Regions from separate parts of the Pseudomonas sp. CGJS7 genome, predicted to be linked through region 3. Evidence: riboswitches for the same ligand, from Rfam matches in the RefSeq annotation. Region 3 holds a riboswitch; each other region holds the start of a gene.
What was found. Region 3 has a riboswitch for thiamine pyrophosphate ahead of thiC (phosphomethylpyrimidine synthase ThiC). Riboswitches for the same ligand answer to the same signal wherever they lie in the genome.

Region 1 (4,156 bases), on a different contig from region 3:
GCCGCGTAGAAGTACAGCGCCGCTTCCAGCGCCGAGGACAGCACCAGCAGGCCCGGGCTTTCGATCAGCACCGACAGCACCGACAACGCGAACGCCGGCACCGCGATGATCCAGGCGATCCATTTGATCGCCGGGCTGCGGTTGACCACCCACACCGCCAGCGCCAGCACCAATACGCCGAACGCGCCGAACACCACCCGGCCGCCGCCGGCGGGTTCGAACAAGGGATAGGCCAGCATGCTCAGCAACTGCGCCGCCAGCAGGAACGCCGAGGGATGCCGGCGGGCGATGACGCGCCATTTGAGGGATGCGTAGCTGAGTTCGCTCATGGCGGGAGTTTGCAGGAGTTGCCGCGGGGCCGACAGAGGGTTGCGGCAGAAGCTAAGAAGCTAAGAGCAAATCCCCCTCAATCCCCCTTTTTCAAAGGGGGAGGTGCTTCGGGTTGAGGCGTGGTGGCTGGACGCTGCGTCGAGTACCGCGCCCCTGCTTGTCTTCCCCCTTTGAAAAAGGGGGATTGAGGGGGATTTGCTTTTAGCGGCAACCCCCAAAGCCCCATCGCCGGCGCGCCGCCTCAAGCGACGCGCCAGCCGTGCGATCAAGCGCGCTTGTAAACCTCAGCACCCTGCGCCCGGAACTCCGCCGCCTTCTCCGCCATGCCCTCGCTCAACGCGGCGGTTTCCTCCACGCCATGCTCCTTGGCGTACTCGCGCACATCCTGGGTGATCTTCATCGAACAGAAATGCGGCCCGCACATCGAGCAGAAATGCGCGACCTTGTGCGCATCCTTCGGCAGCGTTTCATCGTGGTACTCGCGCGCCCGCTCCGGATCCAGGCCGATATTGAACTGATCTTCCCAACGGAACTCGAACCGCGCCTTGCTCATCGCGTTGTCGCGCGCCTGCGCGCCCGGATGGCCCTTGGCCAGATCGGCCGCGTGCGCGGCGATCTTGTACGCCATCAAACCTTCGCGCACATCGTGCTTGTTCGGCAGGCCCAAATGCTCCTTGGGCGTGACGTAACAAAGCATCGCGGTGCCGTACCAACCGATCATCGCCGCGCCGATCGCACTGGTGATGTGGTCGTAACCCGGCGCGATGTCGGTGGTCAGCGGGCCGAGGGTGTAGAACGGCGCTTCGCCGCACACCTCCAGCTGCTTTTCCATGTTTTCCTTGATCAACTGCATCGGCACGTGGCCGGGGCCTTCGATCATGGTCTGCACGTCGTGCTTCCAGGCGATCTGGGTCAGCTCGCCCAGGGTTTCCAACTCGCCGAACTGGGCCGCGTCGTTGGCGTCGGCGATCGAACCCGGGCGCAAGCCGTCGCCGAGCGAGAAGGCCACGTCGTAGGCCTTCATGATTTCGCAGATGTCTTCGAAGTGGGTGTAGAGGAAGTTTTCCTTGTGGTGCGCCAAGCACCACTTGGCCAGGATCGAGCCGCCGCGCGAGACGATGCCGGTGACGCGCTTGGCGGTCAGCGGCACGTAACGCAGCAACACGCCGGCGTGGATGGTGAAGTAATCCACGCCCTGCTCGGCCTGTTCGATCAGGGTGTCGCGGAAGATCTCCCAGTTGAGTTCTTCGGCGCGGCCGTCGACCTTCTCCAGCGCCTGATAGATCGGCACCGTACCGATCGGCACCGGCGAATTGCGGATGATCCACTCGCGGGTTTCGTGGATGTGCTTGCCGGTCGACAGGTCCATCACCGTGTCGCCGCCCCAGCGCATCGACCACACCAGCTTCTCCACTTCCTCGGCGATGCCCGAAGACACCGCGGAATTGCCGATGTTGGCGTTGACCTTGGTCAGGAAGTTGCGGCCGATGATCATCGGCTCGCTTTCGGGGTGATTGATGTTGTTGGGGATGATCGCGCGGCCGCGCGCGACTTCGTCGCGGACGAACTCGGGGGTGATGATCTTCTGGATATCGGCGCCGAAGCTCTGGCCCGGGTGCTGATTGAGCAGGTGCGCTTCGCGGATCGATTCCAGCCGCTGGTTCTCGCGGATCGCGATGTACTCCATTTCCGGCGTGACGATGCCGCGGCGCGCGTAATGCATCTGGGTGACGTTGGCGCCGGCGACGGCGCGGCGCGGCAGCGGCCGGTTGCCGAAGCGCACGTGCGCCAGCTTGGGGTCGTGCTCGCGCTTGCGGCCGAACTCCGAGGACAGGCCGCTCAGCAGCTCGGTGTCGCCGCGCTCGGCGATCCAGGCCGCGCGCAGCGGCGCCAGGCCCGAGGCGAGGTCGATGCGCGCGTTGGGATCGGTATACGCGCCGGAGGTGTCGTACACCGCCAGCGGTGCGTTGTCTTCGCCGCCGAAGATGGTCGGCGTGCGGGCGAGTTCGATCTCGCGCATCGGCACCTGCAAGTCCGCGCGCGAGCCTTGCACGTAGATCTTGCGCGAACCGGGGATCGGGCGAGTGACGTCTGCCGAGAGTTGCTCGGCTTGCTGGATCAGTTCGGAGGGCACCGCATTCATGGCAATTGGTCCGCTTTGGAGGGGAAAGCCGCACACACACGGGTGCGGCGTTGCGAGTTCGACTCGCACAAAGCGGGCGCGCGGACGCCAGATCGCGTCCTGCGAAGCTTCCCTACGGCGGTCTCAACCGCATCAGGTTCGAAGGGACTGTCTCAACCGGACGGCCGTTCAGGCCCGTCGCGGTACCCCCGCTTCAAGCGTGCATTAGACCTGGAAACGGCGCCGGGCGCCAATCTCGCCGCCGCCCTTGCTCTCGGTCCGCCTTGCCGGCGCGGTGCCGGCCCGCTAGCGTGCCGGCATGAACCCATCCCGCCTGCCCCGCTCCCTTGCCCCGCTCGCCCTGCTGGCCTTGCTGCTGAGCGCCTGCGGCCCCATGGACCGAGTCGTAGTGCTGCCGCCGCCCTCGCCGGGGATGGAAGCCACCGCCGCCCGCGGCAAGGATTTGGTAGTGGCGCTGCAGGGCTTGTGCGGCAAGGCCTTCGCCGGCCGCATCGTCGCCAATACGCCGGCCGCCGCCGACGATCCGTTCGCCGGCAAGACCCTGGTCATGCACGTGCGCGGTTGCAAGGACGACGCCGTCCGCGTCCCGTTCCATGTCGGCGACGACCATTCGCGCACCTGGGTGTTCGCGCGCACCGGCGATGGCTTGAGTTTCAAGCACGATCACCGCCACCGCGACGGCAGCGAAGATCAATTGACTCAGTACGGCGGCGACCTGATCGCCGGCGACAAAGCCGGCCGCTACGAATTCCCCGCCGATGCGCACAGCCGCGCGCTGTTCCGCAAACTCGGCCGCGAAGTCTCGGTGCCGAACGTTTGGGCGGTGGAGATCGACTCGCAGCGTTTTATCTACGAACTCGCCCGCCCCGGCCGCCTGTTCCGGGTCGAGTTCGATCTGACCCAACCGATACCCGCGCCCCCGCCGCCGTGGGGCGGCTGAGGACGCGGGCACGGCGCGGGCCTTAGTTCGGGCCCGGGTTGGTGTACCAGCCGTAGCAGGTGTTCTGACCGTTCTTGGTCAGATAGAACCGGCTGCAGTTGGTGTCGTAGCTGCTGCCGGTGGCGGTGATGCGATAGCCCGACAGATACGTGCCGTTGAGGTGATAGAAGCTGCCGTTCTGCTTGAGCGACCAATGCTCGTGCGGGCCGGTCGAGCTGCCGCCGTTGCACAGCGCCTGCGCCTGGGTATTGGCCGGATTGGCGATGGCGGTGTTCATCGACACGTTGGCGCCGGTGTTGTACTGGATGTTCATCAGGTGGTAGTAGGTGGTCGACCAGCCGCCGCTATGCACCACCTCGGCGAAGCACGAGGAATGGCGCTTGAACGAACCCGCCGCCGACGCCGACACCCAGACGTTGTTCTGGTTGCTGCCCCAGCCGCCGCCCAGCGACATGTCCAGCGAGGACATCGGGTAGTTGCCCGAGCCGGTGTTGGTGTGGGCGCCGCCGACATGCCAGCGCGCGCCGCGCGGGAACGGGAACTGCAGCAGGCCGTTGGGCGAGAGCGGTTGCACGTCCGGGCCGGCCTTGGCGAAACGCGCCGACGGCGCTTGCGCCTTGCGCGCTTCGTTGAACAAACGGCCGTAGACCAACTGGAACTCGCCGTCGCCGCTCAGCGCCGCGCTGTACTCGCTGGCGCCGGAACGTTCGAACAGCGCCTGCAGCGGATTGGCCCGGGCCACG
Region 2 (4,156 bases), on a different contig from region 3:
GTACAGCTTGTCGCCTGCCTTGATGCCGTTCTTGGCGAAGTTGATGATGATGTCGTAGCGCTCGGCAATGGCCTGCACCGGCAAGACGCCGTTGTTGTCCTGCAGGTTGCCGTCACCATTGAGGTCCATCGTGCCGTCGAATGGCACCGCGTGTTCCATGATGTTGCCGTCGTTGGCGATCATGTGGAACGGCACCCGCGCATACGACAGGTTGGAGCCGGACGGGCCTTTGAACTCACCACTGGTACCGGCAATCTCCCGCACCACGGCGAACTTGAAGTAGCGTGACACCGAGCCGTTGAGGAGACGGAAACGGTAACTGCGCGCACGCACCTTGAGCCTGGGCTTGTACTGCCAGTTGACCAGAATCTGGTCAGCGAGGAAGCCGTCCGTGTTGAACGGGTTGAACCACAGCTGGCCATTGGCATCCCAGGCTTTGTCGGCAATCACCAGGTTGACGTCATAGTCACGGTTCCCCCAAGGCATGGCTGAACCGCTTGGGAAGCGCAGGTTGACGCCGTCCTGCAGGGCCTCGTTGCCGCGGTCCAGGGCGCTGTAGTAGTTCATCATCACGGCGTTGCCCTTGTAGACGTTCTGCGCCGTGAAATCCATCATGTGGTCGTGGAACCAGTGGGTACTCATGGTTTCGCGCCAGTCGCCACGAATCTTGATGCTGCCGTTCTCGCAGGTTTTCAGGCCCGGTGAACCATCGTTGACGAACAAGGTTTCACCCGGCGAGCAGGGGAAAGCGGCACGCGGGTCCTGGGCACGGGTGTTGATGGTGTCGTAGCCGGCCAGCTGCACCGGCCACCGGTAGTCGTAATACTGGCCAGGGAAGAAGTACGCGTTGGCAAAGCCGTCGCTTTCGGCCGGGGAGTGGCCGTTGTGCTCGTGGGTCGAGATGGTATGCAGGCCAAAGCCACCGTTGGCCGAGGGGTCAATTGGCAGGGCGTTGTAATGGCGCATCAGGATCGGCTGGCCGTAGCGCACCATCAGCAGCTTGGGCGGGAAAGTGCCGTCGAAGGTCCACAGCGATTTGTGGTTTTGCAGCGGCATGTTCGGATGGAAGCGTGTGTCGATGCCCTTGGTGGTGCCCAGCGTGGTCGGAATGTCGGAGGTCTGGTAGTACAGGCCTCCCGGGGCGAATTCACCGACGGCATAGTTGTGCAGTTGCTTGCGGTCGCGCAGGCCGAGGTTGATGCGCGCACCGGCCTGGGCGGTCTTGAACGCTGCCTGCGGGTAGAACTCGTTCCAGCGCTGGTGCGACCAGCCTTTTCCTGGTGGCCGGCCTTCAGCGGGCGAGCCGACCGGCTGGCGGTTGAGGAACATCTCGATCTGCGCCTTCCATGGGTTGCGGTCCAGCACGTTGGCGTACTGGGTCGGGAACGGGTACAGCCCGGGTTGCTTGAGAAACGCTTCCAGTGCGTTGCCACTGGGGCCGCTGCGTGCCACCACGTTGGGGTCTTGGGCGGGGGCCGCGCCGAGGGTCGGTACCGGGAAGCTCAGATCGGGCACCGGCGTGGTCGGGTCGAGCTTCTCTGGTCCGAATTCTTCGAACAGCAACAGTTGCTGGGTGAAAGGTTGCGCACCGAACAACGGGCTGGGTTTGCCGTTGGTAGGGTACTTGTCCGACGTTTGCAGGGCAGGCGGCAGCACGTTGTCGGTGCGTACCGTGTTGCGGTCGCCATACACGCCATCGGTCAGCTCCAGCGAGCCTTCGTTGGCCTCCGGCATGGTGTTCAGCTCAAGCAAGGCAGCGGTCGGGTCGTCCGGCTGGTCGGTGTAGGCCGACGGGTCGGTCGGCGGTGGCATGCTGTTGTCGTCGAGGGGGGCTGCCATGGCCGTGATCAACCCGAGGCTGATCATCAGCGCAGTGACGGAGGATAGATGGAACGCGCGTCTGGACGCGTGACTCGCAGCAGGTGTTTTCATTGGCTTAAGCCTCTTTTGCGGCCGTAGGGCCTTAAGCCATCAATGGCGTTTTGCCCGTTAAATGGCCATCAGCAACAGCTATGCCAACAGATATTTCAGTAATGCTTTGACATACAAAACCTTGCAGTGTCTGGCGTGCACTAAAAAATGGAGCGTCAAGAATGGGGACAGATACCCATTAGCGGGTCAGCATTGCCCACAGTTTGGGGAGTGACATGCGCGGCGCCCTCGGGTATACCTGAGCGCTACCAAGGGGAGCCCGGCAATGGGCTGAGAAACCGCTGAACGCCACAGCGCGGTGACCCTTCGAACCTGATCCGGATCATGCCGGCGAAGGGATGGGGCTTGTAACCTGCCTTTTTGCCGGCCTCACTGCGAGGCCAGTCCATGTCAATTGCCAAGGTCTCGCTGTCACCCTCATCAAGGACAGCAACATGACCGAACGTTTCAGCCAGTCCCTGCGCCGCCAGAGCGAGCCGACCTGGTCGGCGGCCGTTGGCCACCGTTTCGTGACCCGATTGTGCGACGGCAGCCTGCCTGACCCGATCATGGTCGACTACCTGGTTCAGGACCACCGTTTCCTCGACAGCTTCGTGACCCTGCTAGGCGCGGCCATCGCCACCGCTGACACGTTTGAAGCCCGCCTGCGTTTCGGCCGCTTTGCCGGGATGATCTGCAGTGACGAGAACACATACTTCCTGCGTGCCTTCGAGGCCTTGGGTGTCAGCCCGGCGCAACGCAGTGAACCGGCCGATACCGCGCCTACCGCAGGTTTCAAGGCGATCATGCGCGAAGCGGCAGCCACCCGTTCCTATGCAGCGGCACTGGCGGTGCTGAACGTTGCCGAAGGCCTGTACCTGGACTGGGCGCTCAAGGCGCCGAAACCGATGCCGGACAACTTCGTCCATGCCGAGTGGATTACCCTGCATGACAACCCGGCATTCCAGGCATTCGTCGCTTTCCTGCAGGCCGAGCTGGACCGCGTCGGCCCGCAGGAGGCCGCATTGGCAAGTGACTTCTACCAGCGCACGGTGGCGCTGGAGCTGGCTTTCTTCGATGCAGTTTATCCGGAGGGCAAATGAGCATGGATATCTTCGAGCGCCTCAAGGCTGCTGCCACACCACAATGGAACCGCTACGTAGACCATGATTTCGTGCGGCAGATGGGCGAGGGCACGCTGAGCGAGGAAGCGTTCCGGACCTACCTTGTGCAGGATTACCTGTTCCTGATCCAGTTCGCCCGCGCCTGGGCGCTGGCCGCCTACAAAAGCCGCCGCCCGGCCGACATTCGTGCAGCGCAGGCCGGGCTGTCGGCGATCCTGGATGAAACCGAGCTGCACTTGCGCCTGTGCGCGCGCTGGGGCTTGACCCAGGCAGACATCGAGGCCGCGCCAGAGCATCAGGCCACGGTGGCATACACCCGTTATGTGCTGGACTGCGGCGCAGCCGGCGACCTGCTGGAGCTGCATGTGGCACTGGCACCTTGCGTGATCGGCTATGCCGAAATCGGCCGGACCCTGGCCGGGCGCATTGGCGACTTGAGCAATCACCCCTACCGCGAGTGGATTGGCGAGTATGCCGGGGAGGGCTACCAAGGGGTGGCCGCAGCAGCGCGCAAGCACCTGGACGAACTGGCAGCGCGCAGCATGACCGAGCAGCGGTTCGCCGAACTGGCAGGGATTTTTGGACAGGCCTCTAGCCTGGAGGCTGATTTCTGGCAAATGGGGTTGGACGGGACCGTGTAAACCGCCGTGGGCTGGGTGATTACTACCCAGCCCAGGCCCGCTTTGGTGCATGGGCGCCTCAAAATAAGTCGTCCCGCACACTTCAGATCGTCAGATCGCAGCTTTAATGTGCACAGTGCATATGGATTTCTGGGCGAGCAGCCCGATTTCTTCCGGGTGGCGGCGCAGGGAAAAGCGGCCCGCATATTGCTCTTTCTGCTCCCAACTACACACCCGGAGCCCCCGTGCAATGAGCTCACCCAGCGAATTTCCCCTCAGCGAAGCCCCCCAGTCCGCCCGCAAGGGCCTGCTGCCGATCGCGATGGTCTTGTTCAGCTTCACCTTCTTTACCGGCACGATGTTCGCCGGCGGCAAGCTGGGCATGGCATTCAGTTTTGTCGACATGCTGTGGGTGGCTACCCTCGGCAACAGTTTGCTTGCCTTGTATGCCGCAGTGTTGGCCTTCATTGCCTCGCGCAGCGGGCTGAATACCGTGTTGAT
Region 3 (4,156 bases):
GTAGTCGCGCACCGAGGTGTACAGCTGGCGCTGGGCATCAAGCACGTCGACGATGTTGCGGGTACCGACCTGGTAGCCGATTTCGGTGGCTTCCAGCGCGCTCTGGTTGGAAATGATCGACTGCTTGCGCGCCTGTACCTGTTCCACATCGGTGTTCACTGCGCGGTGCAGGTTGCGGGTGTTTTCCACGACCTGGCGGCGCAGGCTTTCACGCTGTTGCTCGCTCTGGCTCAGGCGCTGGTAAGCCTCGCGTACCTGCGAGCTGGTCAGGCCGCCACTGTAGATCGGTATGTTCAGTTGCAGGCCAACGCTGGTCTGCTCGACGTCGCCGCCGTAGCGCACGTTTTGCTGCGGCGCCGGGTTGGTGAAGCCAAGGCTGTCGTTGTCACCCTTCTGGTACTTGGCCACGGCGTCCAGTGTCGGTGCATGCCCGGCCTTGCGCTGACGCAGGGTCTCTTCTGCGGCAGAAACCGCGTAGTTGGTGGCCAGCAGGTTGAGGTTCTGGCGCCCGGCGGTTTCGACCCAGGCTTTGGCATCGTTGGGCGTTGGCACTTGTACCGGCAGGCTATGCACCACGCCCTGGATAGAGGTGTACTCACGGTTGGTCAGGGTTACCAGGGCCTCGAAGGCATCCTGCACCTGGCGTTCGGCGATGATCCGGTTGGCCCGTGCAGTGTCATAACTGGCTTGGGATTGCAGCACGTCGGTCTTGTCCGAAAGGCCCACGTCGAAACGCTCGTTGGACTGGTCCAACTGGCGCTTGAAGGCGGCTTCTTCTGCCTTGGTGGCGGCCAGGTTGTCCTGGGCGCGGAGGACGGCGAAGTAGTTTTGCGCGGTTTGCAGGATCAGGTTTTGCTCGGTCGCCGACAGCTCCAGGGCTGCCTGTTCGTTGACTGCTTCGGCGGCTTGCAACTGGAACCAGCGATCAGCGCGGAAGATCGGCTGAGCCAGGGTCGCGCTCCAGGCGTTGCCGCTGCGATTGGACGTGATGGATGGCTCGTCCAGCTTGGTGCGGGTGTTCATCATCTCGGCACCGGCCGACAGGTTTGGCAGCAACCCGGCGCGGGCCTGCGGCACCACTTCGCGGCGCGCCCCGTAATCGGCGCGGGCTGCAGCCAGGTCGGCGTTGTTGTCCACTGCTTCCTGGTAGACGCTGACCAGATCGGTTTTGACTGTCGAGGGCACGTCCGCTGCCCAGACCACTCCGTTGGACGCACAAGACACGGCTATCGCCAGTGAGAGTTTGCGCAGCATAGAGGCAATCCTTGTACGAAATTTAATTACTGAACTGTTGAGTATCGAGCGATGGGCCAGTGTAGTGCCATGCGCACCCGGCAACAATCGCTCGGTGTGCCTTTCATCATCCGCGCATTTACCTGCTTGGCTTTGCTGACCACTCCAGTCTAGACTGCGCATGTTCTTGTCGGGGTGCCTTGAAGCAAAGGCTGAGATCGCAGAGGTGCGGATCCCGTTGAACCTGATCAGGTTAGCGCCTGCGTAGGGAACAAGATTGCTCGCCTTCCCGGGGAGCCTCTTGTGCCAGGTCCGGGATTGTCACAGCTGCATACAGCTTCAGGCACCCCCATGTCCGGCACTGCACCCAAAGAGGGTGCGTCCGCGCGTTTCAGGTTCACCCCGACATTCCACTGCTAGGAAGCCGTCAGGAGAGCCTGTGATGACCAAACAAGAAAAAGCGATCAACCTCAGCGAATCGGCACAAGTCGATCAGCAGTCCGTGCAACCCTTCCCGCGTTCGCGCAAGGTGTATGTCGAAGGCTCGCGCCCGGACATCCGTGTCCCCATGCGTGAAATCAGCCTGGATGACACCCCGACCGATTTCGGCGGCGAGTCCAACGCCCCGGTGCTGGTGTATGACACGTCTGGCCCGTACACCGACCCCGACGTGATCATCGACGTGCGCAAAGGCCTGGCCGATGTGCGTTCGGCGTGGATCGAAGCCCGCGGTGACACCGAGCGCCTGGAAGGCCTGAGCTCCGACTTCGGCCAGCAGCGCCTGAACGATGCAGAGCTGGCCAAGCTGCGTTTCGCCCATGTGCGCAACCCGCGTCGTGCCAAGGCCGGCGCCAACGTCTCGCAGATGCACTATGCCCGTCAGGGCATCATCACCGCCGAAATGGAATACGTGGCCATCCGCGAAAACATGAAGCTGCAGGAGGCCCGCGCCGCCGGCCTGCTGAATGAGCAACATGCCGGCCACAGCTTCGGTGCCAACATCCCGAAAGAAATCACCCCTGAATTCGTTCGCCAGGAAATCGCCCGTGGCCGCGCGATCATTCCGGCCAACATCAACCACCCGGAAGTAGAGCCGATGATCATCGGTCGCAACTTCCTGGTGAAGATCAACGGTAACATCGGCAACAGCGCCCTGGGTTCCTCGATCGAGGAAGAGGTGGCCAAGCTGACCTGGGGCATCCGCTGGGGCTCGGACACGGTCATGGACCTGTCCACCGGCAAGCACATCCACGAAACCCGCGAGTGGATCATTCGCAACTCGCCGGTGCCGATCGGTACCGTGCCGATCTACCAGGCCCTGGAAAAGGTCAACGGCGTGGCAGAGGACCTGACCTGGGAACTGTTCCGCGACACCCTGATCGAGCAGGCCGAACAGGGCGTGGACTACTTCACCATTCACGCCGGTGTGCTGCTGCGCTATGTGCCCCTGACCGCCAAGCGGGTCACCGGCATCGTCAGCCGCGGTGGCTCGATCATGGCCAAGTGGTGCCTGGCGCACCACAAGGAAAACTTCCTGTACACCCACTTCGACGAAATCTGCGAAATCATGAAGGCCTACGACGTCAGCTTCTCGCTGGGCGACGGCCTGCGCCCTGGCTCGATTGCCGACGCCAACGACGCCGCGCAATTCGGTGAGCTGGAAACCCTCGGCGAGCTGACCAAGATTGCCTGGAAGCACGACGTGCAATGCATGATCGAAGGCCCCGGCCACGTGCCGATGCAATTGATCAAAGAGAACATGGACAAGCAGCTGGAGTGCTGCGACGAGGCGCCGTTCTACACCCTCGGCCCACTGACTACCGACATCGCGCCGGGTTACGACCACATCACCTCGGGCATTGGTGCGGCGATGATCGGCTGGTTCGGTTGCGCCATGCTCTGCTACGTCACGCCGAAGGAGCACCTGGGCCTGCCGAACAAGGACGACGTCAAGACCGGCATCATCACCTACAAGATCGCCGCGCATGCCGCCGACCTTGCCAAGGGCCACCCGGGTGCACAGATTCGCGACAACGCCTTGTCCAAGGCGCGTTTCGAGTTCCGTTGGGAAGACCAGTTCAACCTGGGCCTCGACCCGGACACCGCCCGTGCTTTCCACGACGAGACCCTGCCGAAGGAATCGGCCAAGGTCGCGCACTTCTGCTCGATGTGCGGGCCGAAGTTCTGCTCGATGAAGATCACCCAGGAAGTGCGTGAGTACGCTGCCAAGATCGAGGCCGTGGATGTGACGGTCGAGCAAGGCATGCGTGAGCAGGCCGAGCGGTTCCGCCAGGAAGGCAGCCAGCTGTACCACAAAGTCTAAACCGCAGCACCTTACCCTGTGGGAGCGGGCTTGCCCGCGAAGCAAGCACTGCGGTGCATGGCACCGGCTTTGCCGGTGTTCGCGGGCAAGCCCGCTCCCACAGGGTGGTGTATGCCACTTAACATCACTCCTGCGGACATGACCATGACATCACCCAGCCAGTTCTCTCCCGACCATCCAATCCCCATCCAGCAGCGCATCTTCGGTGCTCGCGACCTGTTTTCACTGTGGTTTTCCCTCGGCATCGGCCTGATGGTGCTGCAGGTCGGCGCTATGCTGGCGCCAGGCCTGGGCCTTGCTGGCGCGGTGCTGGCCATCGCTCTGGGCACCGGTGTCGGTGTGCTGTTGCTGGGGGCGGCGGGGGTTATTGGCAGTGACACCGGGCTGTCCGCCATGGGCACCCTGAAACTCAGCCTGGGCAGCCATGGCGCGCGCTTGCCGGCGCTGCTCAACTTGCTGCAACTGGTGGGTTGGGGCGCTTTCGAGATTATCGTCATGCGCGATGCTGCCAGCTTGCTGGGTGCGCGAGCGTTCGGTGAGGAAAGTGCCTGGAACAGCCCCATGCTCTGGACGCTGTGCTTCGGTGCCCTGGCCACCCTG

Region 1: another riboswitch for thiamine pyrophosphate. It lies ahead of thiC (phosphomethylpyrimidine synthase ThiC); the one in region 3 lies ahead of thiC (phosphomethylpyrimidine synthase ThiC).
Region 2: another riboswitch for thiamine pyrophosphate. It lies ahead of V7787_RS00335 (TenA family protein); the one in region 3 lies ahead of thiC (phosphomethylpyrimidine synthase ThiC).

The regions. Positions count from the first base shown of each region.
Region 1 is NZ_JBAMDI010000053.1:15,992-20,147, forward strand. It holds gene V7787_RS27485 (ion channel) at 1-329, opposite strand, end outside; gene thiC (phosphomethylpyrimidine synthase ThiC) at 596-2,473, opposite strand; TPP riboswitch at 2,565-2,673, opposite strand; gene V7787_RS27495 (hypothetical protein) at 2,772-3,413, shown strand; gene V7787_RS27500 (M23 family metallopeptidase) at 3,436-4,156, opposite strand, start outside.
Region 2 is NZ_JBAMDI010000001.1:77,612-81,767, forward strand. It holds gene V7787_RS00330 (Ig-like domain-containing protein) at 1-1,932, opposite strand, end outside; TPP riboswitch at 2,174-2,288, shown strand; gene V7787_RS00335 (TenA family protein) at 2,367-3,014, shown strand; gene tenA (thiaminase II) at 3,011-3,676, shown strand; gene codB (cytosine permease) at 3,906-4,156, shown strand, end outside.
Region 3 is NZ_JBAMDI010000060.1:11,166-15,321, reverse strand. It holds gene V7787_RS29455 (TolC family outer membrane protein) at 1-1,254, opposite strand, end outside; TPP riboswitch at 1,415-1,521, shown strand; gene thiC (phosphomethylpyrimidine synthase ThiC) at 1,676-3,556, shown strand; gene cytX (putative hydroxymethylpyrimidine transporter CytX) at 3,701-4,156, shown strand, end outside.